Regions from separate parts of the Aeromicrobium sp. P5_D10 genome, predicted to be linked through region 4. Evidence: riboswitches for the same ligand, from Rfam matches in the RefSeq annotation. Region 4 holds a riboswitch; each other region holds the start of a gene.
What was found. Region 4 has a riboswitch for cobalamin ahead of ACXJKC_RS10770 (ABC transporter substrate-binding protein). Riboswitches for the same ligand answer to the same signal wherever they lie in the genome.
Positions count from the first base shown of each region.

Region 1: it holds a riboswitch for cobalamin, as region 4 does, so the genes downstream of both, ACXJKC_RS14770 (magnesium chelatase subunit D family protein) here and ACXJKC_RS10770 (ABC transporter substrate-binding protein) in region 4, are expected to answer to the same signal.
Region 2: it holds a riboswitch for cobalamin, as region 4 does, so the genes downstream of both, ACXJKC_RS14745 (nitrite reductase) here and ACXJKC_RS10770 (ABC transporter substrate-binding protein) in region 4, are expected to answer to the same signal.
Region 3: it holds a riboswitch for cobalamin, as region 4 does, so the genes downstream of both, cobN (cobaltochelatase subunit CobN) here and ACXJKC_RS10770 (ABC transporter substrate-binding protein) in region 4, are expected to answer to the same signal.

Region 1 covers NZ_JBFUME010000006.1:448,591-455,941, forward strand. Annotated here, with positions in the region: gene cobM (precorrin-4 C(11)-methyltransferase) at 1-44, shown strand, start outside; gene cbiE (precorrin-6y C5,15-methyltransferase (decarboxylating) subunit CbiE) at 13-1,239, opposite strand; cobalamin riboswitch at 1,269-1,417, shown strand; gene ACXJKC_RS14770 (magnesium chelatase subunit D family protein) at 1,479-3,548, shown strand; gene cobO (cob(I)yrinic acid a,c-diamide adenosyltransferase) at 3,548-4,162, shown strand; gene ACXJKC_RS14780 (cobyrinate a,c-diamide synthase) at 4,171-6,558, shown strand; gene ACXJKC_RS14785 (cobalamin biosynthesis protein) at 6,555-7,351, shown strand, end outside.
Region 2 covers NZ_JBFUME010000006.1:439,671-447,021, forward strand. Annotated here, with positions in the region: gene ACXJKC_RS14710 (hypothetical protein) at 1-1,087, shown strand, start outside; gene ACXJKC_RS14715 (YciI family protein) at 1,106-1,438, opposite strand; gene ACXJKC_RS14720 (hypothetical protein) at 1,506-1,946, shown strand; gene ACXJKC_RS14725 (C40 family peptidase) at 2,001-2,453, opposite strand; gene ACXJKC_RS14730 (enoyl-CoA hydratase-related protein) at 2,726-3,511, opposite strand; gene ACXJKC_RS14735 (SigE family RNA polymerase sigma factor) at 3,645-4,202, shown strand; gene ACXJKC_RS14740 (hypothetical protein) at 4,199-4,873, shown strand; cobalamin riboswitch at 4,907-5,101, shown strand; gene ACXJKC_RS14745 (nitrite reductase) at 5,158-6,003, shown strand; gene ACXJKC_RS14750 (precorrin-8X methylmutase) at 6,000-6,665, shown strand; gene ACXJKC_RS14755 (precorrin-2 C(20)-methyltransferase) at 6,662-7,351, shown strand, end outside.
Region 3 covers NZ_JBFUME010000001.1:3,792-11,142, forward strand. Annotated here, with positions in the region: gene ACXJKC_RS00030 (cobyric acid synthase) at 1-729, opposite strand, end outside; gene cobF (precorrin-6A synthase (deacetylating)) at 726-1,442, opposite strand; gene cobN (cobaltochelatase subunit CobN) at 1,439-5,059, opposite strand; cobalamin riboswitch at 5,098-5,226, opposite strand; gene cobA (uroporphyrinogen-III C-methyltransferase) at 5,336-6,076, shown strand; gene ACXJKC_RS00050 (hypothetical protein) at 6,088-6,699, opposite strand; gene ACXJKC_RS00055 (flavin-containing monooxygenase) at 6,690-7,351, opposite strand, start outside.
Region 4 covers NZ_JBFUME010000005.1:64,795-72,145, reverse strand. Annotated here, with positions in the region: gene gdhA (NADP-specific glutamate dehydrogenase) at 1-858, opposite strand, end outside; cobalamin riboswitch at 959-1,140, shown strand; gene ACXJKC_RS10770 (ABC transporter substrate-binding protein) at 1,214-2,203, shown strand; gene ACXJKC_RS10765 (FecCD family ABC transporter permease) at 2,203-3,261, shown strand; gene ACXJKC_RS10760 (ABC transporter ATP-binding protein) at 3,258-4,019, shown strand; gene ACXJKC_RS10755 (hypothetical protein) at 4,024-4,713, opposite strand; gene ACXJKC_RS10750 (putative bifunctional diguanylate cyclase/phosphodiesterase) at 4,710-7,028, opposite strand; gene ACXJKC_RS10745 (pyridoxal phosphate-dependent decarboxylase family protein) at 7,012-7,351, opposite strand, start outside.

The DNA of each region.
Region 1 (7,351 bases), on a different contig from region 4:
GGTCGCGCAGACTCAAGCGGGCAGCGTCAGGAACCACTGAGTGACGGTGCGGGCGGGGGTCCAGCCGGTGAACCCGCCCAGGGGTGACGCCGTCTCGATCGTGAGGCGAGTCAGCTCTCCGCCGTGCGTGCGATAGGCCTCGGCGAGGGCCTGTTCGGTCTCGAGCGTCACGCCGTGGACGACGATGCGTCCGCCGGGCGTGAGCGCGGCGAGGCAGGTTTCGATGACGCCGGGCGCGGTGGCCCCACCACCGATGAACACGGCATCGGGGCGGCGGAGACCCGACAGGGCCTCTGGCGCCCGTCCGGTCACGACATGCAGATCGGGAACGCCGAGCCGGGAGGCATTGCGTCCGATGCGGCCAGCGCGGTCGGCGTCTGATTCGACAGCGGTGGTCGAACAGCTCGGATGAGCCCGCATCCACTCGATGCCGACTGATCCGGCGCCACCGCCGACGTCCCACAGGTGTTCGCCGGGCGTCGGAGACAGACGCGCCAAAGCCGAAGCGCGGATATCGCGTTTGGTCAGCTGGCCGTCGTTGTCGAAGACGTCGTCGGGCAGTCCTGTCGTCCAGCCCATCTTGCGCGGGCCCGACAGCTCGATTCCGATGATGTTGAGCCGGGGAGCCGTATCGCACCAGGCTTGGGCGCTGGCGGTGACATGCGTTTCCTCCGCTGAGCCGAGGTTGCCGAGGACTTGCAGGGTGCTGTCGCCGTAGTCGGTCTCGACGAGGAGTGCAGCGATCCGTCCGGGGGTGTCCTGATCTGACGACAGCACGATCAGACGTCGACCCGGCGCCAGTTCGCGCAGGATTCGGGCCGGGTCACGTCCTACGACGCTGACCACGACACAGGACTCGGACGACCAGCCGAGCCGGGCCCGTGCCAAGGACACCGAGGAGACAGCGGGGTGCACTGTCACGTGATCGGCTCCCAGAAGATCGATCAGTGTCGTGCCGATGCCAGAAATCAGAGGATCGCCGGAGGCAAGCGCAACGACCGGTCCGCTCACGAGATCCGCGATGAACGGGGCGAGCTGCTCGCGAAGGGGCGAAGGCCAGGTCTCGCGGCGCTGCCCGGTGACTGACGGAACCATCGACAGATGACGTCCGCCGCCGATCAGCACTGCGGCTCCGAGGACGATTCGTCGATGCGCCTGGGGCAGATCGTCCCAGCCGCCCGCGCCGATGCCGATGACGCTCAGAGATGTCGAAGCAGAGGGGGGATCGGTGGCCAACATTGCTCGCCACGCTATCGTCATGAGCGGCACGAGGTGCCCCAAGGGTCCAGGCATCGGAAACGGTGCGGAAGATCTGAGGGGAGAATCTGGGAAGTCGGTGAGAGTCCGACACAGGCCCGCTGCGGTGAGTCAGGCCCCTGCAATCTGGGGGACTTGATAAGTCCGAAGACCGGCCCCGCGCCTGACCACAGTTTCGGCGTAATCAGCCGACGGCGAATCGAGCGGGAGCCTCCATGCCACTGCAATATCCCTTTTCTGCCGTACTCGGCTGTCAGAGCGATGCGCTCGACGACATGGGCCTGGCCCTGATCCTCAATGCGGTCTCGCCCCACATCGGCGGCGTCCTGGTGCGTGGCGAGAAGGGTACGGCGAAGTCGACCACGGTGCGGGCCATGACCGGGGTCCTCCCGCCGGTCGAGGTGTTCGCCGCGGACCGGTTCTCGATCGATCCGGCCGACGCTGCCGGGGCCTCACCCGACGGCCCGTTCGCATCCGATCACCCGACGACGGTGAGGCCCGCCCGGCTGGTCGAACTGCCGGTCGGAGCGACCGAGGACCGGGTGCTGGGTTCGATCCAGCTGGAACGAGCGCTCTCGCACGGCAAGGTCGAATACGAACCCGGTCTGCTTGCCGCGGCGCATCGCGGCCTGCTCTATGTCGACGAGGTCAACCTGCTTCACGACCACCTGGTCGACGTGCTTCTCGATTCGGCGGCAATGGGCCGAGTGACGGTCGAGCGTGACGGCGTTTCGCTCGAGTACGCCTCGCGGTTCGTGCTGATCGGGACGATGAACCCCGAGGAAGGTGAGCTACGGCCGCAGCTGCTCGACCGTTTCGGTCTGACGGTCGAGGTGTCGGCGGTGCGTGAGCCTCACCTGCGGGCCGAGGTCGTACGCCGACGGATGAGCTTCGATCTGGACCCCGCTGCATTCGTCAAACAGTTCGAGGCCGCTGATCACGCGTTGACCGAGCGGATCGACGCAGCTCGGGCTCGGTTGCCGTTCGTGGAACTCACCGACGCGGCGCTGTTGAAGATCGCAGAAGTGTGCGCGGCATTCGAGGTCGACGGTCTGCGCGCCGATATCGTGACCGCCCGAACCGCTGTCGCCCACGCTGCCTGGAACGGACGGGACGAGGTGGCACGCGAAGACATCCGCCGCGCAGCGTTGTTGGCACTGCCGCACCGTCGGCGTCGTAATCCGTTCGACGCTCCGGGCCTCGATGAGGAGTTGCTCGACCAGATCCTGGGTGATGAGGAACTCCCTCCTGAACCGCCGCCGGAGCCCGAACCGGAACCGGAGCCTGAGCCCTCGCCACCGGGTGAGAGCGAGGATGGGGGCGATCAGCCTGACGGTCCTAGTGACGACTCTGCACCGGCCGAACCTCAAGATGCTCCGGCCCAGCAGCCTGCGCCGCCTACCAGTGCGAGCAACGAATCGGTCGTCTCTGCCAGCACACCTGCCTGGCGGCCCAAAGCGCTGACGGTACGCGGAACCGGCCACGGAGCCGCGGGACGGCGCAGCCGCGCCATCACCTCGCATGGACGGCGGGTTGGGGTGACCCAAGAACCGTCAGGTTCGCTGCACCTGGTCGAGACGCTGATGGCCGCGGCCGGCAAGCAGGCCGATCGTCAACAGAACGGAAAGGTCGCACTGCACGCCGAGGACCTGCGGTTCGCAGTGCGCGAAGGTCGCGAATCCAATCTCGTGCTGTTTTGCGTCGACACGTCAGGCTCCATGGCGGCCCGTAAGCGGATGACCGAGGTCAAGACCGCGATTCTCGCGCTGCTGCTCGATGCCTATCGGCGCCGAGACAAGGTCGGTCTTGTGACCTTCCGTGGCCTGGGCGCCGAGGTCGCTCTGCCGCCGACACAGTCCGTCGACATCGCGGCCGCACGGCTCGACGAGTTGCCTGCCGGTGGTCGTACGCCCGTCGCAGAAGGCCTGCTCGAGGCAGCCCGGGTGATCAGGCGCGAGAGCCTGCGCGATCCCAGCCGGCGTCCACTGCTCATCGTCGTGACGGACGGTCGTGCCACCGGAGGCACTGACGCGGTCGCTCGATCGCGTCAGGCAGCCGACGAGATCGCAGCACTCGGCGTCACGACGGTCGTGATCGACAGCGAGCGTGGTCCGATGCGACTCGGACTGGCAGTCGCACTCGCCGAACGTATGGGCGCCGAATACCTGCCAGTTGACGATGTGAGCGCGGAGACGCTGCATCAGTCGGTCCAGGCTCACATCGGTCAACCGCACAGTGGCCAACCGCACAGTGGCCAACCGCACAGTGGCCACGAACGAGGAGCAGCCTGATGCCGCAGGGACAACCGGTTGCCGTGCCCGCCGACGGTCTGACCACCCGGCAACGCCGCAATCGTCCGCTTCTGGCGGTGCATACGGGCGATGGCAAGGGCAAGTCCACCGCGGCCTTCGGGCTGGGGCTCCGCAGCTGGAACCAGGGTCTGAAGATCGGCGTGTTCCAGTTCGTCAAGTCGGCCAAGTGGCGCATCGGTGAGCAGACCGTGCTGGAACGACTCGGCCAACTGCACGAGCAGACTGGCGAGGGCGGTCCGATCGAATGGCACAAGATGGGCGCCGGCTGGTCATGGACCCGGAAGCAGGGCGATGCCGAGGATCACGCGGTTGCCGCCGCTGAGGGCTGGCAGGAGATCAAACGTCGTCTGGCCGACGAGACCCACGACCTGTTGATCCTCGACGAGTTCACCTACCCGATCAACTGGGGCTGGGTCGATGTCGACGACGTCGTCGAGACGCTGGTCAACCGTCCCGGATTCCAACACGTGGTGATCACTGGGCGAAGGGCCGATCCCAAGCTCATCGAGCTCGCGGATCTCGTGACCGAGATGACCAAGGTCAAGCACCCGATGGATGCGGGGCAGAAGGGCCAGAGAGGCATCGAGTGGTGACTCCGCCTGTGACGGTTCTGCCTCGTCTGGTGATTGCCGCACCGAGCACCGGACAGGGCAAGACCACGGTGGCGACGGGCCTGATGGCGGCGCTACGTCACGCGGGCCATGAGGTCAGCGGCCACAAGGTAGGTCCCGATTACATCGATCCGGGCTACCACTCGATTGCTTCGGGTCGGCCAGGCCGGAACCTCGATCCGCACCTCGTGGGGGAGGACCGCATCGTCCCCCTGCTGTTGCACGGAGCCGCTAGCCCTGTGCCTGCAGACATTGCGATCATCGAAGGCGTCATGGGTCTGCATGACGGGCAGATAGGCACCGACGGCTTCTCCTCGACCGCTCACGTCGCCAAGCTGACGTCGAGCCCGGTGGTACTGGTCATCGACGTAGCCCGGATGTCGCGCTCAGCAGGAGCCATCGCGGCGGGAATGACTGCGTACGACCGCGAGGTGTCCGTTGCCGGAGTCGTGCTCAACCGGGTCGGATCGTCGCGCAATGAACACGAGATCCGCCGGTCGATGGATCGCGTCGGGCTTCCGGTCCTGGGTGTGCTGCCGCGCGATGACGCATTCTCGACGCCGTCGCGTCACCTAGGTCTGCTGCCGGCTGCTGAACGTTCCGGTGCCGAGGAACTCGTCGATCGGCTTGGCCTGGCGGTAGCTCAGCACCTGGATCTGAGCGTGCTCCTCGACGTCGCGCGTGAGGCGCCCGGCCTCGACGGCGCTGCCTGGCAACCCGGGGAGCAGGTGCACGCGATCGGCGACGACCGACCGGTCGTTGCCATGGCCGGGGGGCAGGCCTTCACGTTCCACTACGCGGAGACGGCAGAGTTGCTCACCGCAGCGGGTTGCCGGGTCGTGACGTTCGACCCTTTGTCGGACCAGCAGCTACCTTTCGGCACGAGAGCCATCTATCTGGGGGGTGGCTTCCCGGAGGTGCATGCGGCCGAGCTGGCAGCCAACTCCAGCTTGATGGCTGATGTCCGAGCTGCGGTGGCGCAAGGGATTCCGACGGTCGCCGAGTGCGCTGGACTGTTGTATCTGTCCGACTCCCTCGACGGTGTCGGCATGGCCGGGGTGTTGCCAGCTGACGCGGCGATGTCCGAACGCCTGACACTGCGGTATCCGTCCGCCGTCGCGCCGTCGGACTCCTTGCTGACCCGCGCCGGCGAGCGGGTGACGGGCCACGAGTTTCATCGGACCGCCACGACGCCGGTTCATGGTGGTCGACCGGCGTGGGAGATCGACGGTGAGCCGACAGGATTCACCGGCGATAACTGGCATGCGTCCTATCTTCACGTGCACTGGGCCGGACACCCGCACCTCGCCCAGCGGTTCGCAGATGCGGCCCATCGAGCCGAAGTCTTCACTTCGCCCGGACGTGAGGAGAACGGCGATCCGTTGCTGCACCACGGCGACGTGGAGGCGACGTCGGGTCTGCTCGACTTCGCGGTCAACGTCTACGCAGGGGAACGTCCTGCGTGGCTGAGTCAAGCCCTGCACGATGCGATCGATGACTCACACTCATATCCCGATGCAGCCCCGGCTCGCCGCGCGCTTGCTGCGCTGCATGGACGGGCGACCAGCGAGGTGCTGCCGACGTCCGGCGCCGCCGAGGCTTTCACTCTGGTGGCAGGCATGCGGCCGTGGAAGCGTCCTGTCGTGGTCCACCCACAGTTCACCGAACCACATGCCGCATTGGAGCGAGCCGGCTGCTCTGTGAGTTCCGTGCTGTGCGATCCGAGGGATGACTTCGCGCTCGACTCGGACGCTGTGCCGGCCGACGCCGACCTGGTCGTGATCGGCAATCCGATGAATCCGACCGGCGTCCTGCATCCTGCAGAGCAGATCCTGGCACTGCGACGCCCTGGCCGCGTGATCGTCGTCGACGAGGCATTCATGGATGCGGTGGCAGGTGAGACTGAGTCGCTGGCCGGGACGACCTTGGACGGTGTGATCGTGATCCGGAGTCTGACCAAGCACTGGTCGATGCCCGGTATCCGGGCTGGATACGTGGTCGGTGACCGTGTGCTGGTGACTGAGTTGGCCGGGCAACAGACCCCGTGGTCGGTATCGACGCCGGCGATCGCCGCGATGACGGCATGCTCGGGGGAGCAAGCGGTGCGGGAGGCCCAGGTTCGCGCCGCGACCATCGGTGACTGGCGTGAGCTGCTGGAGTCAGGACTGTCGGATCGCGACATCAGGTTCGTGCCCTCGGCAGCGTCATATGTGCTGGCGCAGGTCGGTGAAGGCGTGCACGGTGCGTTGCGTGCCGAGGGCGTCGCGGTACGCCGCGCTGACACATTTCCGGGGCTGGACAAGAGTTGGGTTCGGATCGCGGTGCGCGATGAGGCTACGACCGAACGCCTGTTGACGGCGCTGGACCTGGTGCTGTGAAGGCCCGCGCTGCGGGACTCGCCTTGGGGTTCCTGGCCGATCGGCTGTTCGGCGATCCGCGACGCTTCCACCCGGTCGCGGGATTCGGTCAGGTCGCGTCGCGGCTTGAGTGCCGGTCGTACGCGGACTCGCGGTCACGCGGCGTCGCGCATTGCGCAAGCCTGGTCGGTGCGGCGGCCTTGACGGGGCTCGTCGCTGAACGGGCCAGCGGTCGCAGGGGCAGGATCGCTGTGGTCGCGCTGTCGACGTGGGCTGTGCTGGGTGGACGTTCGCTGGAGCGTGAGGCGCTCGCAGTGCATGGCCATCTCGATCGCGACGATCTGCCGGGCGCCCGGCAACGGTTGACACATCTCGTGGGCCGTGACACCTCAGAGCTGGACGAGTCAGAAGTGTCGCGGGCTGTCATCGAATCGCTTGCCGAGAATTCTTCAGATGCGGTCGTGGCGCCGCTGCTCTGGGGTGCCGTAGCCGGCGTTCCGGGCCTGCTGGCCTATCGGGCGGCCAACACCCTTGACGCGATGGTGGGCCACCACAATCAGCGATATGAGAACTTCGGCTGGGCATCGGCGCGACTGGACGACCTGATGAATCTGCCCGGTTCTCGGTTGGCCGGTCTGTTGACGATCGTGGCCGTGCCGAGCCGCGGACGCGAGGCGTGGCAGACCTGGCGGCGTGATGCGGCGAGTCATCCGAGTCCCAACGGGGGAGTCGTCGAGTCGACATTTGCGGGAGCGCTCGGAATCCGGTTGGGCGGCATCAATCAGTACTACGGCAATCGCATCGAGCACCGGGC
Region 2 (7,351 bases), on a different contig from region 4:
GTTTTGGGCGCTGTTGACTCTGGCCGCTCGCGCGGACATCAGTGTCGTGGATCGAATCGCCGGCAAGGTCGGCGATCTGGAATACGCGCAAAGGCTCCTGCGGACGATCCAGCGGGCCGCGGCCAAACACGCGGCAGGCGCGGCCGGCGACGCTTCACGTGCACCGTCGCAAGGCAGCGCCCAGACAGAACTCCAACCGCCGCAGAAGGCTTCGGAGGTCAAGGCATGGTTGGCTGCCCATCCAGACTCTGACGTCGCCGTCCTGGCGCCGTACGTGGGCCAGAAGGCCGCAGCGCGAGTCGCCGCTATTCGAGCTCTCGGTGCACTCGGGACGCCGCGCGCGTTGGAAGTGCTCGGTCAGTACGCAGAAGACAGCTATCCCGACGCGGTGCTCAAAGAACTGCACCAGGCATGGAGACGCTTCGACCGCCGAGAATTCGCCGCCAAAATGTTCCGGCAGGCGCCGTACACCCTCGATCTCGGTCTCGCGCCCAGTATCGAAGGGATCGGGGCGGTACGAGGTCTGACAAGCCTCGATGTGGTGCTCACGGGCGGGGCGGATCTCTCGCCTCTTGCCGAATGTACCGAACTGCGCACGCTCCGAATCGGTGCCGAGGGCTCTCCGGGCCTCCTTGGGGTTGGGCCGCTCCTCAACCTGCACGAGTTGACCGAGCTGCACCTGACTCGTAACACCCGCCACGCCGACCTGACGCCCCTCACCAAGCTCGGTGTGCGACGGCTCCGTCTGGATCTGGGAGGCGCGGACGGCTCATTCCTGCTGCGTATGCCGCAGCTGGAGAGGCTGCTGATTTCTGGCGACGAGGCCTGGGATGAGGACGTCGCATCGGAGGCGGCGACGAAGGGGGAGCGCCAGGCTCTCGCCGATGTCGCGATTGCGCTGGTTCGCAAGGGCGTCCGAGTCGTGGTCTACAAACATCAACGCGCCTGGGTGACCGGGCTGCTGGAGCAGGCCCATGAGGCCGCGGATATTTTCACTCATGAAGAGAGCGGCTATGTCGGCCTCACGCATGACGAATCGGCGCTTGACCAACTCGGGAAAGATCTTTTCTGGAACCTGGTGCCCTAGACGCCTTGGCCGCCGGAGCTAGCTCGCCGGGTCGTAACCGAACTCGCGCAGTTCCTGTGGGCAGCGGCATGCGGCCGCGATCTTGCTCGCCCACTCCACTGCGTCCTCGCGCGTCGGCAGTTCCAAGACCGCGAATCCGCCATCGAGTTCGGTCTCGACCTCGGTACCCACTGATCCATCTGCGGACACCAGGACCGGAGCAATCGAATCGTCGATCCCGCCACCGAACACATAGACGCCGGCGGCCTTCGCTTCCTCGATCACGGCATGTGACTCGGCCACGACGATCGGAAACTCCTCGTCGGTCAGCACCATGGCTTCACTGGGAAACGAGATGAGGTACTTGGTCATGGCACGATCGTGCCCTCTCGGGGACACGGACGGCAAGCGTTGTGCCATCATCTGCGACGTGAAGCCAATGACATCTCGATGGTTCCCCCATCACAGCGGCAATGACCGACTAGCACTGGCGATCTTGATTCCTGTGGTCGTCGGCCTGTCCGCATGTCTGGTGGTCATCTGCCTGCGAGCAGACTTCCCGTCGTCGCTGTGGGTGTCGGTCGGTGGCATCATCACGGCTGCGTGCGGCATGGGCGGGGTCATCGCCTCGGCCATGGTGCGCAGGTCGCTCGTGGGTGTGTCATCACAAGTGATCGACGCGGCCGGCAGCATCTTGACCGTGACCGGCGCCGTGTTGACCTTCGTCGGCTTCTGGCAGGCTGCCAAGAGGCCGGCGGAGGAGTGGGATCTCGGTGCGATGCCGACCGACGGTTTCATCGCGCTGATCGCCCTCCTGAGTGTCCTGTCAGCGCTGCTGCTGTTCATGGCCGGCGCGATAGGTTCGCGCAGGACGCTGTGAACTGCGAACGCCCCGCCGCAAGCACATCCTGGCGGGGCGTTCGAGGTCTGTGAGCTAGAAGCGGCGGACCTTGTAGCCGCTGGTCCAGATCTTTTCCTTCTTCACGGGCTTGCCCGGACGACTCGCGTGCCAGATCTTGCCCTTACCGGCGTAGATGCCGACGTGGTACGCGTAACCGCCGTCGTAGAACACGATCAGATCGCCGCGTCGCTTGTCGCCCTTCTTGACCTTCTTGCCCTTCTTGGCCTGGTCACCGGCGATGCGAGGGATCTTTTTGTGGATCGCCTTCTTGAAGACGTACTGGGTGTAGCCGGAGCAGTCGAAGCCCTTCGGCGTCGTCCCGCCCCACTTGTACGGGCTGCCCTTGAGCGCGGCCGCCTTCTTGATCACTTTGTTGGTCTTGGACTTGCTGAGCGCCGAAGCCGAGGTCGACGTCGAGCCGATGACGAGCCCTGACATCAGGACGGCTGCAAGCAGGGCGATGAGTGCCCGGTTGATACTGCGCATATTTCCCTCGATATGCCTACGAGATGGGAGTCTGTCGGACCTGAGAGTGGCCCCAAGCGCAGGTTGCGCGGAAAATGACTGTCCCGTTCCGCCCCTGATGCTGGAGTGACGCACGCGGGGGCAGATTCGGCTCGCGTGCGGTGGGCTTCCATGACATGAAGCCACCTGATAGTACGCAGACCCTGAGGGGCTCGGCCGTCTGACCCACCCGTTCACCGTTGTAAAAGTGGTGAAGGTCACACGAATCGGGCTGATTTCCGACGATAACCCGGTTACTTGGCCCCGCCGGAGATACTTTCGCGCAGGGCCCGGACGGTCCGGACGAACTCGGGTTCGCCGACCGACCAGCGTTGAGCGGCGGTCTCCAGCGCCAACGCTTCGGCATGCGTGGGAACTTCGCGGGCGGACCTCAACGTGCCGATCAGGCGTTCGACGAGGGGACGGCCGACCGTCGCGATGCGCTGGGCGAAGGAGATCGCGTGTGCCACGAGCTCATCGCCGGGAACCACCCGGAGCACCAACCCGTCAGCTTCGGCTCCGGCGGCGTCCCACTGATCTCCGAACAGCACTGCAGCAGTAGCCCGTTGATCACCCACCGCACGGGCAAGCAGCCAGGTGTGGCCGCCTCCCGGGTGCAGACGCAGATCGGTGAACCGGGTGTCGAACTTGGCCCGATCACCCGCGAGGCGGATATCGCAGGCAAGAGCAAGGTTCATGCCGGCACCCACGGCCGGTCCATTGACTGCTGCGATGGTGGGCAGAGGCGATCGCAACACCCGCAGGAATCCGTCATAGACGGTGTCGACGCCGGTGAAGTCGCCGTTCACCGAATCCTCCAGGACGCGAAGCTCCGCGCCAGCGCAGAATGCTCGCCCGCGCCCGGTGATGACAGCGCAATTGACTTCTGGTCGCGACTCGGCCAGATCGAAGGCCTGCCCGATCGCGGCGACCATCGCGTCGTTCAACGGATTGCGATGATCCGAATCATCGAGTGTGATGACGGCGACGTTGTCGTGGAACGAGAGCTCAACCGGGCCCAGGTCGGCGGTGTTGGTCATGTGGGTCCTTTGCATGTTGTCGACGCCCAGGAGACTACTGGCACCGGATTCGCTTCCGGACGGAAGTTCGGTGTCGATGCAACCTCGACGTGGTCGTCATCCGTCATAGGGGCATGAGATCAAAGGAAAGCGTATGAAATCTTCGCGCGACGAGGAGTTTCATGCCTATGTGCTGGCTCGTCGTGCTGAGCTGCTGCGTACCGCGACGCTTCTGACGGCAGGTGATCAGCATCTGGCCGAAGACATCGTGCAGTCGACCTTGACCCGGCTCTATTTGTCGTGGCCGCTGTTCCAGAAGGCGACCAAGCCTGAAGGGTACGTCCGTCGTGCGCTGGCCAATGCGTTGATGGACGAGCACCGCCGACCGTGGCGGCGCCGCGAACGCACATTGTCCGTGATGCCGGAGCGCCAGTCGGGGGAACCCGACGCGGGGTCGCAGAGAATCGATGCCCTGCACGAAGCGATGGGCAATCTGCCACCGCGTATGCGGGCTGCGCTGGTCTACCGGTACTTCCACGATATGAGCGTCGCCGACACAGCCGATGCACTGAACTGCTCGCACGGAACCGTGAAAAGCCAGACGTCACGGGCGCTCGACCAACTACGTGACGTCCTGGATGTCACGGCCCCCAGGACCCCCGAACCGCCGGCCGTCGCGCTGGCAACACCGATCACCAGGAGCTTGTCATGACCGATCTTCGTACGCTGATGCATGAGGCCGCCGGGCTGTCCCACGATCCGACCCCCTCGGTCGCCGATGCCGACCTGGCCCGCGCCCGCCGAGTCATGCGCCGACGCCGTGCCGGCCGGTTCGGCGTCGGGTCGACGTTGGTGGCGGCCGCCGCGATAGGGACCTTCGCGATCTTGGCCCCGACCGCGTCACCGACCGATCCGGATGCGCCGGGAATCACAGCTGCCGCACCGCCGCAGTCAGGTTCTGCCATTGAGCTGGTGTCGTACAGCGGCAAGCAGCCGACGGGCTACGTCCTCGACATGGTTCCGGCCGGTTGGCAGATCAGGGATGACACTCGCGGGCTGCTCACCTTGGCGCCGAAAGATGCTGAACAAGGCGATGTGGTGGAAGGCATGACGAGTCTTGAGGGCACGATTGCGGTTTCCACACAGTCCGACACCGGCGTGCCGAGCGGCGTCAAGCTGGACCGCGTCCAAGTAGGAGACCAGGAGGGAGTCATCGCGCACATGAAGGGCGCCGGTGACACCCGCACGCTGTTTGTCGAGCAAGCATCAGGGACGTTCCTGGTCATCCAAGTCTGGGACGGTCTCGGCTGGGGAAATCAGCAGATCGCCAACTTCGCGGAATCGGTACACATCACGAACGATGCCGTGCCCAGCGTCGGCTGAGCGGACGGTGCCGCCATCGGTCCGTAACGGCGGGGTTATGCTGGGCGCGCCAGTTTCTCCACCTCGTGGAGTCAGGGAATCCGGTGAGAATCCGGAGCTGACGCGCAGCGGTGAGGGTGACGGGCCAGCACGCGGCTCTTGAGTCGCAGCCACTGGACACACGTCCGGGAAGGCGCTTCGGCCCGCGTGATCCCGAGTCCGAAGACCTGCTGGCCCTAGCGGCAACCGCCGCCAGGTCACAGGCGGCCTCGCGGACGGGCCCGGAGACCAGATGGGTTGGCGCGATGTCTTCCAACCGCAGCCGTGCGGATCGGTGCCCGGGAGCGCTGCGCCCGTGGCGCGCAGACGACGGCATGCTGGTGCGTCTACGCCTGATCGGCGGGCATGTCGCGACGTCCTCGCTAGAAGCGCTCGCGGACGTGGCCGGGACTTACGGCGACGGTCGAGTCCACCTGACGTCGCGGGCCAATCTCCAACTGCGTGGCCTGCCACAGGCGGAGGACGGGCTTCCGGCAGAAGTGATATCCGCACTTGAGAGCACCGGACTGTTGCCGAGCCGCAGCCACGAGCTGATACGCAATGTGATGGTCTCGCCCCAGACCGGGTTGGCGGGCGGACGCGCGGATCTGCGTGGGAGCGCCGTGGAACTCGATCAGCGGCTACTGTCATCGCCGCGTTTGGCCGACCTGCCCGGACGGTTCCTGTTCGTGCTCGACGACGGGCGTGGGGATCTGATCGACCGCAGTTGCGATCTCGGACTCGTCGCGATCGACCACGAACTCGTACAGCTTCGAGTCGGCTCCGGCTGGAGCGAGGTCATCTCGTTGGATGCGGCGGCAGCGCGCCTCGTCGAACTCGCTGAGCAGTTCGTCGAACGACGGGGAACTGGAGCCACCGCGGCGTGGCACGTCGCCGAGCTCACTGAACCACTGACGACGTCCGCTCTCCCAGACATGCGGATCCCGCCGCCGTCGCAACCGCTTCCCTACGGTGACGTCCCGGGAGGCCGGCACCAAGCTGTCACCGAGGCCGGACTCGATCGGATGACGATCCACGCACTGACCAGCTCCGCTCCTGGCGTGATCATCACGCCGTGGCGCGGCGTTCTCGTTCCTGAGGAGCAGCCATGACCGAACTGAAGCGTCCATCGCGTCACTACGCCTATATCGATCGTGGCCCGGCGATCTACGACGACTCATTTGCCATGATCCGGCGCGAAGCAGACCTGTCGTTGGTTCCGCCCAACGCCGAGAAGCTTGCGGTACGGATGATCCACGGCAGCGGCCAAGTCGACCTGGTGGGCGATCTCGTGGTCGATGATCGACTTGTGCCTGCCGCACGTACCGCGCTGCGTGCCGGGGCGCCGATCCTGTGCGATGCGACGATGGTGGTCAAAGGCGTGACGCGCAGCCGGTTGCCGGCAGACAACGCTGTGCTGTGCATGCTGAACGAGGCGCAGGTCCCCGCCCTCGCCGAACAGTGGAGGACGACCCGCACTGCGGCGGCCGTCTCACTGTGGGAGCCGCACTTGGACGGCGCGGTCGTCGCCATCGGAAATGCGCCGACTGCACTGTTCCACCTGCTGGAGATGCTGATCGACGGAGCACCGCGTCCGGCAGCGATTGTGGCTTGTCCGGTGGGATTCATCGGTGCGGCCGAGTCCAAACACGCGATGACGACCTTCGCGGACGACCATGGCATCGACATCCCGTTCGTCACTGTGTTGGGACGCCGCGGAGGATCGGCCATGACCTCTTCAGCCCTCAACGCTCTTGCCCAGGAGAAGGAATGACCGGTCACTTCTACGGCGTCGGCGTCGGCCCCGGCGATCCCGAGCTCATCACGCGCAAGGCCGCCCGGCTCATCGAGAATGCCGACGTCATCGCGTATCACGCTGGTGTCGGCAAGGAGTCGAATGCGCGCCGCATCGCCGCTGAGCTGTTCCCAGGCGGTGTCATCGAGGAGCAGTTGACGTATCCCGTCACGACCGGGAGCACCGACCATGTGGGCGGTTACGTCGGCGCACTGGCGCAGTTCTACGAAGAATCGGCGCAGCGTCTGGCCGTCCATCTAGACCAGGGCCGTTCGGTCGTCCTGCTGTCTGAGGGCGATCCACTGTTCTATGGCTCCTACATGTACATGCACGATCGCCTGGCTGACCGGTTTCCCACCGAGATCGTGCCTGGTGTGCCGGCCTTCCTGGCGGCTACGGCGACGACCGCATCACCGCTGGTGCGCCAGACCGATGTGCTCACAGTGCTGCCCGGGACGCTGCCTGAAGCGGAGCTGGCCCGCCGGCTTGCCGATACCGACGCGGCGATCATCATGAAGCTCGGCCGGACGTTCCCCGCCGTTCGCCGGGCGCTGGAGGCGGCAGGACGACTCGATGACGCGCTGTACGTCGAACGTGCGTCGATGCCCGAAGAGCTCTGGCAACCCGTCGCCCAGGTCGATGCCGCGTCGGTGCCGTATTTCTCG
Region 3 (7,351 bases), on a different contig from region 4:
GAGGTCGAGCGCATCCTCCGAATCCAGCCACAGATGCTGGTCCCATGGGAGTACGCCGAAGATCGGTCGTCCTGCCAGGCGCTCAAGCGCGTCGATCCCCGGTTGCAGGAGGCTCTGGTCGCCGCGGAACTTATTGACCACGAATCCTGCGATGAGTCGTTGGTCGCTGGCCGACAGCAATGCGAGGGTGCCGAACATCGCCGCGAAGACGCCGCCTCGGTCGATGTCACCGACGACGATCGTGGGCAGTTGGGCGTGCTGGGCCAGCCCCATGTTGACGTAGTCGCCGTCGCGCAGATTGATCTCGGCCGGGCTACCGGCACCTTCGGCGATCACAAGGTCGTACCTGGAAGCCAGATCATCGAAAGCGTCGTGAGCCGCCTCAGCGAGGTGCCTTCGCCCAGTGGTCCAGTCGGAGGACGAGACTTCGCCAGCAGGCTGCCCCATGACCACGACATGGCTTCGTCGGTCGCTGCCGGGTTTGAGCAGGACCGGGTTCATGGCGGGTTCAGGCGCTGCTCCGGCTGCCAAGGCCTGCACCCACTGTGCCCGGCCGATTTCGGCATGCACGCCCGCGGCGTCGACACACACCATCGAGTTGTTCGACATGTTCTGCGCTTTGTACGGCGCGACCCGCACTCCGCGACGTGCGATTGCCCGGCACAGAGCCGTGGTCACGATGCTCTTCCCGGCGTCCGAAGTGGTGCCGGCGACCAGCAGCCCGCTCACGGAGCCCGCAACAGGTAGACGTCCATGACCCAACCGGCCGACTTCTTCGCCCGTCCGCGTGCTTGCTCGATCGAGGACAGCGCGTCAGCCACTCGGCCATGAACCAGTTCCTCCGATGAGGTGCCGAGATTCGCGCCCCACCAAATCGTCCAGTCGTCGAGGCCAGCCAGATCAAGTGACGCGCTCAACATGACGGCGATATTGGTCTGACCAGCTTCGATCGCCTCACGTAGACGTCGCGCGGTCGTGACGTGGACGGGGGATCCGACCGGATGCAGCACCATCTTGTGGCGAGCAGCCAGCAGTTGCGGCGCGGAGATTCCGGGCAGCACCTCGTACTCCAGCGGCATCCGCGAGGCCAGTTGCTCGACGATGCGGATCGTCGAGTCGTACAGCGAGGGATCGCCCCACACCAGGAACGCCGCAGTGCCTTCGCGGGCACGAAGCACCTGCTCGTACGCCACAACTCGCGCCTCGTGCCACGCCTTCACAGCGCCGGGATAGTCCGCCGGATCACGCCGGTCGCGTTCAGGATCGGTCACCGCGACGAGATCGAGTCCGAAGTGATCCGCGATGACCCGGCGTGCCGCCAGCAGCCCGTCGTCCGGACCCTTGGTGGCAGCGATGACGTAGTTGGCTCCGGCCAAGGCCTCGGCGACCTCTCCCGTCACATGCTGCAGTCCCATGCCGACCCCGGCGATGAGCACCTTCACTGTCCGCGGTCCTCCAGGTCGCCCTCGACGTCGAGGTACACCGCCTGCATCGCCTCAAGGGTTTCAGGATTGGGCTCGGCCCACAGGCCACGATCGGCGGCCTCGTGCAGACGTTCGACGATGCCGCGCAAGGCCCACGGGTTGGATTTGCGAAGGAACTGCTGGTTGGTCTCGTCGAGCACGTACTCCTTCGCGAGCGTCTCGTACATCCAGTCGTGCACGACGCCCGTCGTGGCGTCGAAGCCGAACAGGTAGTCGACCGTCGCGGCCAGCTCGAACGCACCCTTGTAGCCGTGGCGCTGCATCGCACCGATCCACCGCGGGTTGACGACGCGGGCGCGGAACACCCGGGTCGTCTCCTCCTGCAGCGTGCGGGTGCGGACGGCGTCGGGCGACGTCGAGTCGCCGACGTACGCCTTGGGGTCGCTACCCGTCAGCGCGCGCACCGTCGCGATCATGCCGCCGTGATACTGGAAGTAGTCGTCCGAGTCGGCGATGTCATGCTCGCGGGTGTCGATGTTCTTGGCCGCGACCGCGATGCGCCGGTAGTTGGCGCGCATGTCGTCGGCCGCCGGGGCGCCGTCGAGGTCGCGACCGTAGGCGAAGCCGCCCCAAGCCGTGTAGACGTCGGCGAGGTCGTCGTCGTTCTTCCAATTGCCGGCCTCGATGACCTGCAGGATGCCCGCGCCGTACGAGCCGGGCTTCGAACCGAAGATGCGGACAGTTGCACGTCGCTTGTCTTGGTGAACGTCATAGTCGGCCAAGTAGTGCTTGCGGACGTAGTTGCGGTCGTCGGGCTCGTCGAGCTCGGCGACCTGGCGGATCGCGTCGTCGAGGATCGAGATGACGTGCGGGAACGCGTCGCGGAAGAAGCCCGAGATACGTACCGTGACGTCGATGCGGGGGCGCCCCAGCTCGTCGAGCGGGACGATGCGCAGGCCGTTGACCCGCCTGGAGGCCGGGTCCCACTCGGGCTCGACGCCGATCAGTGCGAGCACTTCGGCGATGTCGTCGCCGGACGTCCGCATGGCCGACGTGCCCCAGACCGACAGGCCGACCGAGCGTGGGTACTCGCCGGTGTCGTGCAGGTGCCGCTCGATCAGTGAGTCGGCCATCGCGCGTCCGGTCTCCCACGCGAGGCGCGACGGGACGGCCTTGGGGTCGACGGTGTAGAAGTTGCGACCCGTCGGCAGGACGTTGACGAGTCCGCGCAGCGGCGAGCCCGACGGTCCGGCCGGGATGAAGCCGCCATCGAGGGCGTGCAGCACGTGGTCGAGCTCGTCGGTGGTCTTCGCCAGGCGCGGGACGACCTCGGTCGCGGCGAACTCAAGCACCTGGACCACATCTGGGCTGTCATGCAGAGTCCTGGCCACTGAAGGTGACCATTGTTCCTTTTCCATGGCGAGCACCAGCTCGCGGGCCTGCTCCTCGATCTCGTCGATCTCCACCAACGCCGCTCGTCCTGAGCCTGTCGAAGGGTCGCCCTCCTTGAGCCCGAGCGCCGAGCGCAGGCCCGGGACGGCTCCAGTCTCGCCGCCCCAGATCTGGCTGGCGCGCAGGATCGAGAGCACGAGGTTGACCCGCGCCTCTCCTGACGGCGCCTGCCCGAGGACATGCAGGCCGTCGCGGATCTGCGCGTCCTTGATCTCGCACAGCCAACCGTCGACGTTGAAGATGAAGTCGTCGAAGTCGTCCTCGTCCGGGATGTCGTCGAGCCCCAGGTCGCGGTGCATCTCGGCGGCACGCATGTGGGTCCAGATCTGCGAGCGGATCGCCGGCAGCTTGGCCGGGTCCATCGCCGCGATGTTGGCGTACTCGTCGAGCAGCTGCTCGAGCTTGGCGATGTCGCCGTAGCTCTCGGCGCGCGCCATCGGCGGGATCAGGTGGTCGACGATCGTGGCGTGCGCGCGTCGCTTGGCCTGCGCGCCCTCGCCCGGGTCGTTGACGAGGAACGGATAGATCAGCGGCAGGTTGCCGATCGCGGCGTCGGTGCCGCACGCGGCCGATAGCGCCGCGTTCTTGCCCGGCAGCCACTCCATCGAGCCGTGCTTGCCGAGGTGGACGACGGCGTGGGCGCCGAACGACTCTTCCACCCACCGGTACGCGGCGAGGTAGTGGTGCGACGGCGCCATGTCGGGATCGTGGTAGATCGCGACGGGGTTCTCGCCGTAGCCGCGGGGCGGCTGGATCATCAGGATGACGTTGCCGGCGCGGATCGTGGCGAGGACGATTTCCTGTTCATCATTCACGAACAGCTTGCCGGGCGCGGGCCCCCACGCCTCGAGCATCGCGTCGCGCAGGTCGGGGTGGAAGTTCTCGAACCACTCGGCATACTGCGCGGCCGGGATACGGACGTGGCTCTCGTTGAGCTGCACCTGTGTGAGCCACTCCTCGTCCTGGCCGCCAGCCGCGATGAGCGCGTGGATCAGCGCATCGCCGGCCTCGGTCAGGTCGTCCATCTCGAGGCCGGGCACATCGCCAGGAGCGCCGAGGTCGTAGCCGGCGTCGCGCATCGCGCGCAGCAGGCGGATCGTCGACGCAGGGGTGTCGAGGCCGACGGCGTTGCCGACGCGGCTGTGCTTGGTCGGGTAGGCCGACAGCATCAGCACGATCTTCTTGTCGGCGGCCGGCAGGTGGCGCAGGCGGGCGTGGGCGATCGCGATGCCGGCCACGCGGGCGCTGCGCTCGTCGTGCGCGACGTAGCGGGGCAGCCCGTCCTCATCGATCTCCTTGAACGAGAACGGCGCAGTGATGATGCGTCCGTCGAACTCGGGGATCGCGATCTGGTTGGCCGAGTCGAGTGGCGTCACGCCGTCGTCGGACTCCTCCCAGTCCTCGCGGCTCGATGTCAGGCACAGACCCTGCAGGATCGGGATGTCGAGCGCCTTCATCCGCGCGACGTCCCACGACTCGTCGTCACCACCGGCGCTGACGGTGCCGGGCTTGGTGCCGCCCGCCGCGAGCACCGTGACGATCAGGGCGTCGAGCTTCGCCAGCTCGTCGAAGAGGGCGTCGGGGGCCGCGCGGAGGGATGAGCTGAAGATCGGGACGCCGGCGGCCTCGCCGGTCGCGTCGATCGCGTCGGCGAGCGAGTGCGCGAAGCCGCTGTTACCGGACGCCTCGTGCGCCCGGTAATACAAGACCCCGATTCGCGGCAGGTCCGCCGGCTTGGCCGGGCGCTCGGCCACCCCAAACTCGGGCAGCGTCGCCGGCGGCTCGAAGCCTACGCCCGTCAGCAGGACGGTGTCGGACAAGAAGGCGTGCAGCTGCGCGAGGTTGGCTGGGCCGCCCTCGGCGAGGTAGACGTGCGCGTCGGCCGCGACGCCGATCGGGACGGTCGACTGCTCCATCAGCTCGGCGCTCGGGGTCTGCTCGCCGCCGAGTACCACGATCGGCTTGCCGAGGTCGCGGATGCGCCAGAAGCCCGAGCACAGGTCCTGCGGGGAGCCGAGGATGCGGGCGACGATCAGGTCGGCCTTCTCGAGGGCCTCGGCCATCTCGGTGTGGTTCGGTCGGGATGGGTTGGCGTACAGGTAGTCGGCTCCCGACGCGCGTGCGGAGAGCAAGTCGGTGTCGGACGTGGACAGCAGGGCAATACGTGTAGACGACTCGGCCATGGTGCCGGGCTCCTCCTAGGGGTTCTCGCCCCATCAATTGGTCGGACCGTCCCGTGAACAGTGTCTGGCTTCATCCTGTCGGATGTCACAGTGGCGGAACCGCCCCGGATTGTCACCGGGTTCCTGCGCCACGGGCGTACTCGAAGACTACGGGAGAACCAGCGGTGGCCGTCGGACGCCCTGGTTGCCGGTCACGTCCGAGCCGCAGGCGACAATGGGGCAATGCTTGGTTTGACGTTGTCGACGCCCGATCTTCCTGCGGCAGGAGAGCCCGGAATGGCGGGTGTCACGTTGGTGGGCGGCGGGCCCGGCGACCCCGAACTGATCACGGTCGCAGGCCTGAAGGCCCTCATGGCCGCCGATGTCGTGGTGGCCGATCACCTGGCCCCCTTGGCGTTGCTGGAGCAGTTGCGTCCCGGCGTCGAAGTCCTCGATGTGGCCAAGTTCCCTCGCGGACGGACGACTCCGCAGGAGGCGATCAATGAGCTGCTGATCGATCGCGCGAAGCAGGGATTGCGAGTCGTCCGGCTCAAAGGCGGCGACGGTTACGTGTTCGGGCGCGGTTTCGAGGAGCTTCATGCCTGCCGTGAGGCAGGCGTTCCGGTCAGGGTCGTTCCGGGTCTGTCTTCGGCGGTCGCGGTTCCGGCGCTGGCCGGAATCCCGGCAACCCATCGTGGCTTGGTCCACGGTTTCACGGTCGTGTCGGGTCACGTGCCTCCGGGGCATCCGTCGAGCCTGACCGATTGGTCGGCTCTGGCTTCCGTCGGCGGCACGATCATCGTCTTGATGGGTGTAGCCAACGCGGGTCACATCGCCGATGCGCTGACGGCCGGCGGGATGGGAGCGGAGACGCCCGTCGCATTGATCTGCGATGGCAGCCTCCCATCGGAACGGACGATTCTCACGACGCTGGACGAGGTGCGCGTCACGATGGAGCGAGAACAGGTCGAACCGCCGGCCGTGATCGTCATCGGTGCCGTTGCGGCGCTTGCCGGACAGTCGACGCAGACCCGCTGACTCGGTGTGAGCTACACCGTCCTGCTGCCGAACAGCAGATGGAAGGGCTTCGCCGCCAGCGTCAGCATGGGGCGGCGTCCGCTCAGGAATCGCAGCGGACCGTCGTCGGCGAATCGCCAGACGGCCCGGCCCGAACCCATCCGGATACGTCCGCGGACGCGCGAGACCTTCAGACTTCCTCGCCGATCCTGGGCGATACGGAATCCGAGGGGGAGCGCGAACGGCAGCCGCCGGATTCGTCCGATCTGCAGTGAGCCGATGTCCTTGGCCACGTAGGAGGCATGTGGGGAGACTTCGAAGTCGGCAAGTTCCTTCGGAATCGCCCAGAGAGCACGGCCGCCGTCGCGGGAGGCGGGACTGTTGACCCAGATATGGGTGATCGAGATCCGCAGCCGCCATCCGTCACGTACCACGACTGTCGACATGACCTCGTCGTACGTCAGGGGGCTCGGTTGCTCATAGACGAAGAACGCGGCAGAGACGATGCCACGACCGAATATCGTCACGGGTACGGTGGCCGCCGAGTGCGGCCGTGGCAGGTCTTGACGCGGTATGAGCCAGATGCCGATGTAGGCATGCCCGTGCAGATCCCACGGCTCGGCCGGAAAGCTGTTCACCGCCATGCGAAGGCCTCCGGCTGCAGTGTCCTGGTCCGTTTGGCATAGGGATGCGTGGAACCCGGCCAATTGGACGTGATCCGGCCCGATGCGTGGCGATACCAGCTGTTGCAGTGCGACCACACCGAACGTCCGAGGCGGGCCTGGATCTCACGGTCGTACGCCTCCTCGGCTGCTTCGGTCACCTCGACCGATCGATGCCGATGGTTCCGCAGGTGATCCAGACTCTGACGCATGTGACGGGCCTGCGCCTCAAGCATGTAGATGATCGAACCACCGCCGAGATTGGTGTTGGGGCCGTACGACAGGAACAAGTTGGGGAAGTTCGGCACGTAGATGCCGAGATACGCGCGAGCGCCATCGGTCCATTGTGCGGAGAGCTTCTGGCCGCCTACGCCGGTGATGTCGATCGGCTCGAGGAACTCCTGGGTGTCGAAGCCGGTCGCGTAGATGATGACATCGACGTCGTGGACGGAGCCGTTCGAGGTCACGACGCCGGTGGGTGTGATTTGCGTGATCGCATCGGTCACCAAGTCGACATGGGGTTTCGCGATCGCGGGGTAATAGGTATTGGCGAACAGGATCCGTTTGCAGCCCACGGGGTAGTCAGGGGTGAGTTTGGCCCGCAGGACGGGGTCTTTGATCTTGGCTGACAGAT
Region 4 (7,351 bases):
CTGGACGTCCTTGATCTCCTTGAGCAGCTCCAGGTCGATTCCTGCGGGATCGACGACGTAGCCGCTGGAGTCTGAGCAGGCCACGACAGTTCCGCCGAGTTGGTGGACCTTCTCGACGGCGTAGAGAGCGACATTGCCCGATCCGGACACGATGACGCGCTTGCCGTCGAAGGAATCGCCCGAGGCTTTCAGGATCTCGTTGACGAAGAACACCGTGCCGTAGCCGGTCGCTTCGGTGCGGACCTGAGAGCCGCCCCACGTCAGACCCTTGCCGGTCAGGACGCCTGACTCGTAGCGGTTCGTGATGCGCTTGTACTGACCGAACAGGTAGCCGATCTCGCGGCCACCGACACCGATATCGCCGGCGGGCACGTCGGTGTACTCACCGATATGGCGGTACAGCTCGGTCATGAATGACTGGCAGAACCGCATGACTTCGGCGTCGGATCGACCCTTGGGGTCGAAGTCCGAGCCGCCCTTGCCGCCGCCGATCGGCAGACCCGACAAGGCGTTCTTGAAGATCTGCTCGAAACCGAGGAACTTGACGATGCCGAGGTACACGCTGGGGTGGAACCGCAGGCCGCCCTTGAACGGACCGAGCGCGGAGTTGAACTCGACGCGGAAGCCTCGGTTGATCTGCACCTGCCCGGCGTCGTCGACCCAGGGAACCCGGAAGATGATCTGCCGTTCGGGTTCGCACAGGCGGCGGATGATCGCCGCATCTGCGTAGTGGGGGTGCTTGGTGACGACGGGCCCGAGGCTGTCGAGCACCTCCGACACGGCCTGGTGGAATTCGATCTCACCTGGATTGCGGGCGAGCATCTCGTCGTGGACAGCCTGCAGGCTGGAGTGCAACATCGTTGGATCAACCTCCCAATCGGGGGCAGAAGGCCCCGAGGCACCCTACCGATTGGAGACATCATGTTTGTCAGGGGGTGACCCGGTGTGCTTTCGCGGATGCTAGATTGCCTCTGCCAGTCAACTCAGTGATGAGCCAGGGAACCCGGTGAGAATCCGGGACTGACGCGCAGCGGTGAGGGTGACGGGCGGAGCACGAGGCCACTGGACCATGTAGGTCCGGGAAGGCGCGCCGTCCGGTTGATCCCGAGTCCGAAGACCTGCTGGCCGTGGACCGTCGGTCCACGTCAACCGCCACCAGGCTTCGCGCACGAGCCTCCGGATAAAGAGAGAACTCATGTTCCGACTGTCACCCCTGCCTATCAAGCCGTCTTCCCTCCCGATCGCTCTCGCCTCCGCCGCCTTGCTGCTGTCCGGATGCGCGGGTGCCCCGGACTCCGATGGTTCCGCGAGCCCGAGGGATGCGGGCTATCCCGTCGAGGCCGTGAGCTGCGGCAACACCGCCTCGATCGAGGCGAAGCCGCAGCGGGCCATCACGATGAACCAGGGCGCGACCGAGGTCATGCTGGCCCTCGGCCTGCAGAAGCAGCTCGCGGGCACCGCATATCTCGATGATCAGGTGCCGGCCAAGTGGAAGTCCGCCTACGACTCGGTCAAGGTCTTGTCGAAGGAGTACCCGGACCACGAGACGCTGCTCGCGGCGCGTCCTGACTTCGTCTATGCCTCGTACATCAGCGCTTTCGACAAGGAAGTTGCCGGCCCGCAGGCCGAACTCGCCAAGCTCGATATCGCTTCGTACAACTCTCCCTTGGGGTGCGGCAAGGACGATCCGCGCGAGGTCTCGTTCGAGACGGTGTGGGAGGAGATCGACACGGTAGGACGGGTCTTCGGTGTGGCCGACCGGGCTGAGACGATCCGTGCCGATCAGAAGAAGCTGCTCGCCGACCTGACCGAGCAGGCGGCCGGCGCCGACACCAAGGTGTTCTGGTTCGACTCCGGTGACAAGACCGCACTCGCCGGCGCGGGAGAAGGTGGACCGCAGCTGATCCTCGATGCGGTCGGCGCGACCAATGTGTTTGCCGACCTCAAGGGCGGCTGGGCCGATGTCAGCTGGGAGAAGGTCATCGCGGCCGATCCGGACGTCATCGTGCTCGGCGATGCAAGCTGGTCGTCGGCGGCGGACAAGATCAAGCTGTTGGAGAAGGATCCGGCGCTCAGCAAGCTCAAGGCAGTGCAGGACAAGAAGTTCGTGATCCTGCCCTATTCGGAGTCGACGCCCGGTGTGCGTCTGGCCGACGGTGCCCAGCGAGTGGCGGACGGACTCGACGAGCTCGCCGCGAACTGATGCACCAGCAGCAGGTTCGGCAGCGACCGGCCGGAATCACCGGGGCTGTCCCGTTCGCGCTACTCGCCGCGATCCTGATTCTGACGATGACGGTCGCGCTCGGCATCGGGGCGGTGTCGATCCCGGTCGATCGGGTCGCCGGTGTCCTGCTGCAACGCTTCGGTGCGGGCGGCGACATCTCCCGGCTCGACGATCAGATCGTCTGGCAGCTGCGGCTGCCGCGAGTCCTCGGCGCGGCAGCGACTGGTGCCGGTCTCGCGATCTGCGGCGCGGTGCTCCAGTCGTTGACCCGCAATGACCTGGCTGATCCGTATCTGCTTGGAATATCGGGAGGCGCGGCGGTCGGCGCGGTGAGCGTCATCGTGCTCGGTGTGAGCGTCGCGGGGCTGATCTCGGCGACCATGATCACGCTGGGCGCCTTCGCCGGTGCGCTGGCGTCGATGGTGCTGGTGCTCGCGCTGGCGACGGGACGCTCGGGCGATCTGCCGCCCGGCCGCACAGTGCTCGCGGGTGTCGCGATAGGTCAGATCTGCGCGGCGTACACCTCATTCGTGGTCATCATGAGCGGTGACCACGACGCTGCGCGTCGGGTGCTGAGCTGGACGCTGGGCTCGTTGGCGGGTCTGCGCTGGGGGTCGGTGCTGTTCCTGTGCGTTGTCGTGTTGTTGGCCGTTGTGCTGATCATGGCGTTCGCGGCCGACCTCGACGCCTTCGCATTCGGGGAGTCCTCGGCGGGTTCCTTGGGCGTCTCGATCAATGCCACCCGGTGGACGCTGCTGGTAGGCACGGCCCTACTGACCGCCTCTTTGGTGGCCTTCACGGGTGCGATCGGCTTCGTCGGTCTCGTCGTCCCGCATGTCGTACGGCTCATCTGGGGTCCGCTGCACCGACGGCTCCTGCCGTTGAGCGCATTGCTCGGCGCGATCCTGTTGGTCTGGGCCGACACCATCGCGCGGTCCGTCGTCAGCGGTCAGGAGATCCCCATCGGAGTCGTCACAGCCGTCGTCGGTGCCCCGGTGTTCGCCTGGTTCCTGCGCCGTGAGGGCAGAGCCACATGAGGGTTGTCGTCGACTCGATCGACTGGGGTGTCAAGGACCTGACGATCCTGCACGAGGTCTCGGCGGATTTCCCGTCCGGGACGGTCACAGGTCTGATCGGGCCGAACGGTTCGGGCAAGACATCCCTGCTGCATGTCATCGCCGGGCTACGGCGACCGGCGCGGGGTGCCGTGGAGGTCGACGGCGAGAAGGTCCACGACTGGCCGACCCGGGCGCGGGCTCGCCGGATCGCCTTGCTGGAACAGCATGCGACGACGACGCTGGACCTCACGGTCCGCCAGGTTGTCGAGCTGGGACGGATCCCGCATCGCGGTCGCTGGCCCGGGCCGCTCGACGAGGGACGCGAGCAGGTCGACGAAGCACTCAAGCTCGGCAGGGTCGATGACCTGGCCGACCGCCGATGGCAGACGCTGTCAGGCGGCGAACGTCAACGCGTCCAGCTCGCCCGGGCACTGGCGCAGGAACCATCGTTGCTGATGCTCGATGAGCCGACCAATCACCTCGACCTGCGACACCAGCTCGAGTTCTTGTCGACCGTACGAGATCTCGGCATCACGACGATCGCCGCCCTGCACGACCTCGACCTGGCCGCCGCGTACTGCGATCGGCTGGTCGTCCTGCAGGGCGGACACGTCGTCGCGGCCGGTCCGGTCGACGATGTGCTGTCGTCCGACCTGGTGCTCGACGTCTACGGGGTACGGACCACGATCGAACGTCACGAGGCGGCCGGGCGGGTCAACGTCGTATGGCACCGATAGGCGCCTACGGCGTGGCCACGCTCCGGCGATTCCAGGTCCAGTCGGTGGGCAAGGTAATACCGTCGAGCCCGATGCCCTGGTAGATCAGCCTGTAGGCATCGGGGTTGTCGACGCGTTGCCGCTCGAACATCCGGTGCAGACTGGCCCACAGGGGAGTGCTGCTGGGCGAGCCCAGGTACTCACCGGTCTTGGTGCCCGGCAGCCCCTGAGTCGGCATGCCGAGGTCGATCAGCAACTGCCGTGCGTGCGAGTCCATGATCATGACGATGTATTCGATGCCATTGGCGAACGCGGCAGTGACGATGCCGTGATACAGCGCACCGGCGCACAGCCCGCCACGTCCTGCCCCTTTGCGGACCGCGATCGTGGCGATGTCCCAGGTCCGGGCCGGGTCGACGCCTGCCGCGCGCGCTGACCTCAGACCGTCGACCTGCCACGGTGGGCGGCTGACGTCATTGAGCGTCTTCAGTCCGGCCGGTCCCGGGGCGATGAACCGTGCGGTCGCGACTGCCTCGCCATCGTCTTGGAATACCGCCATGTAGCCGGTGGAGTCTTCGTACGGGCCGTATTCGATATCGAACTCTTCAGGCGTGTTGCCGTAGGTCTCCCAGAAGACTTGGGCCTCGCACCTCAAGGCAGCTTCCAGTTGGTCGCCTACCGGATCGAACACGAACTGCAGCGGTGCGGCAGTCATCGTGATTCCTCTCTGAACTGTTGGGTTTCTGCGGTGCCCTCGGCCAAGACCGAGGACTCGGATGAATTTTGGCTGTCGTTCCAGTCGAGTACCCACTGGTTGATCTGCGACGACGGCATCGGACGGGCGAGGTGATAGCCCTGCACGGTGTCGATCCCCATCGCGACCAAAGCGGCGAGATCTGCGGCGTTCTCGACGCCTTCGGCGACGATGCGCATGTCGAGGGCGTGCGCCAGCTGAATCGTCGACGCCACGATCATGCGAATGCGGTCGTCGACCGCGATATTGCCGATCAGTGTGCGGTCGATCTTGAGCTCCTGGACCGGGAGATTGCGCAGATAGGTGAGGGACGAGAAGCCCGTGCCGTAGTCGTCGATCGACACCTGTACGCCATGGCTCCGCAGCCCCAGGAGGACCTCTCGCGTGTGGTGCGGGTCGGCGAGGAACGAGTCCTCGGTGACCTCGAGGACCAAGCGGTCCTCCGGAATCTCCCATTCGGCGATGCAGGCGTACAGGTGCGTGAGGAAGCTGGGACCCAACAGCTCAGGCGGCGCACAGTTGATCGCCACCCGCACATCGATCCCGGCTTGAAGGCGGGTGTGGAAGTCGTCGACGGCCTGCCTGGCGACGACATCTGAGAGCTGACCCATCAGACCGGCGCGGCGGGCGGCCGGGAGGAATGAGACCGGGCTGATCAGACCTTGCGTGGGGTGGCGCCATCGCACCAGCGCCTCGAGGCCGCACACCTCCATCGTCGCGGCGTCGAGTTGCGGCTGGTACCAGACCTCGATCTGACCGTTGGTGAATGCTCTGCGCAGCTCTTCGGCCAGTTGCAGGCGCGACCGGGAGAACTCGTCCAACTGGGCGTCGTAGAGCGCGGCGCCGAGCCCCGAGTTCTTGGCCTGGTACATCGCGACATCAGCGCGGCGGAGTATCTCGGTGCCGTCCATGTCACTGGCCAGCGCGACGGTCACACCGATCGACCCGGAAGGGCAGATCTCGATCTCGTCGACGATGATCGGTTTGGCGAGCTCGGCGATCACGCTGTGCGCCGTCTCCATCAAGACGATCTCGTCGGTGGTGTCCAGAATGATCGCGAACTCGTCGCCGCCCAGACGTGCCACCCGCACATGGGAGTCGACGGCCTCCCGGATCCGGACGGCTACCAGCATCAGGACCGTGTCGCCGGCACGGTGCCCCAGGGAGTCGTTGATCTCCTTGAAGCCGTCGAGGTCGAGCAGCATCAGCGCGAGCGGTTGACGATCGGCCAACCCCTCCGACAACCAGGTCCGTACGGCCCGGCGATTGGGCAATTTGGTCAGGTCGTCGGTCTTTGACAGCGCGAAGGCCTCGTTCGCCCGATTGGCGTCTCTGAGTGCCAGCGCCAGACGTCCGGCGACGGCAGCCATCGTGAGCAGAGCCGGCGGCAGGATGTAGTAGGCCAATGTGTTGTCGGGCCGGATCGTGAGCACGGCGAGGGCCACGATCCCTGCGCCGACCAGGACCGTGGTTCCGGCGACTTTGGGTATCGCCCGGATCACGGACTGCTCAGGTCGACATGCGGCCGCCACCAGCAGTGCGAATGAGGTTCCCCACAGGACATTGCTGATATTCCCGAAGTCGTAGGTGCGCGCCGAGACCTGGAGGGCGAATCCGGAGTCGGCACCGGCCAGGAGCAGGAATGCGGTGCCCATCATCAGCGACTTGAGCCGGTCGCTGCGGACCAGCAGCAGCGACTGGCCCAGCACGACGAGCGCCAGGATGACGTCGGCCAGCGGATAGATCAACGCCAGCAGGAGCGAAATGCCTTCTTGTCCCGAGGCCAGCTGGATCGGCGTGATCAACAGCAGGGACGCCAGGCAGAACGTTCCCCCGCAGATGATGGCGACATCGAGCCAGCCTCGGGCCGGCCGGGGTTGGCGACGATCCACATCGCGCAACAGGTAACCGGCCATTCCGAGATAGGAGACCAGGAAGAGCCATTCTCCGCGGGCAGGGAAGTGCGCTTGGGCATCCATCCGGGCGGCGTTGACCGACATCGAGCCCAATGACCACGTGGCAACCGCCGCCAACAGCAGCAACAGCGTCGAGCGGCGGCCGGGCGACAGGGCAGCCGCCAAAGCGATACGCAACAGCAGCAGCGGGAAGAAGATCGACAGCGAGGTGAGCAGGATCTCCGGGCTCTTCTGGTGAGCGACCGACTGCGCGAACTGGTTGGCCGACAGGCCGAGGATCAGTACTGCCCACGACACGCGCGCCACGACGGTGTGCGCCTTCTTGAGCCACCGGATCTGGCGCTCATTTCTGGGACGCATAGGACTCCAGGCTGTTGAGGACGAGGTCGATGTCCTCGGTCGAGGTCAGGGGATTGACGAAGCAGAACCGAAGCACCGACTCGCCCGCGAACTTGGTCGGCGTGACCAGGATCCCACGGGTCCTGGCGTGGGTCGACCAACGCTCGTAGTCTTCTTGCCCCCAACCGCGGCGTCGAAACAGCACCACGGAGAGCTGGGGTTCGGTGGCGAGTTCGAGATGGACACTGGCCTCGATCTGTTTGGCCGCATAGCCGGTCGAGGCGAGGCAGCTCTCGACCGCGTCGACATAGGCATCGGTGCCATTGGCCACGAGTGAGGCCCAC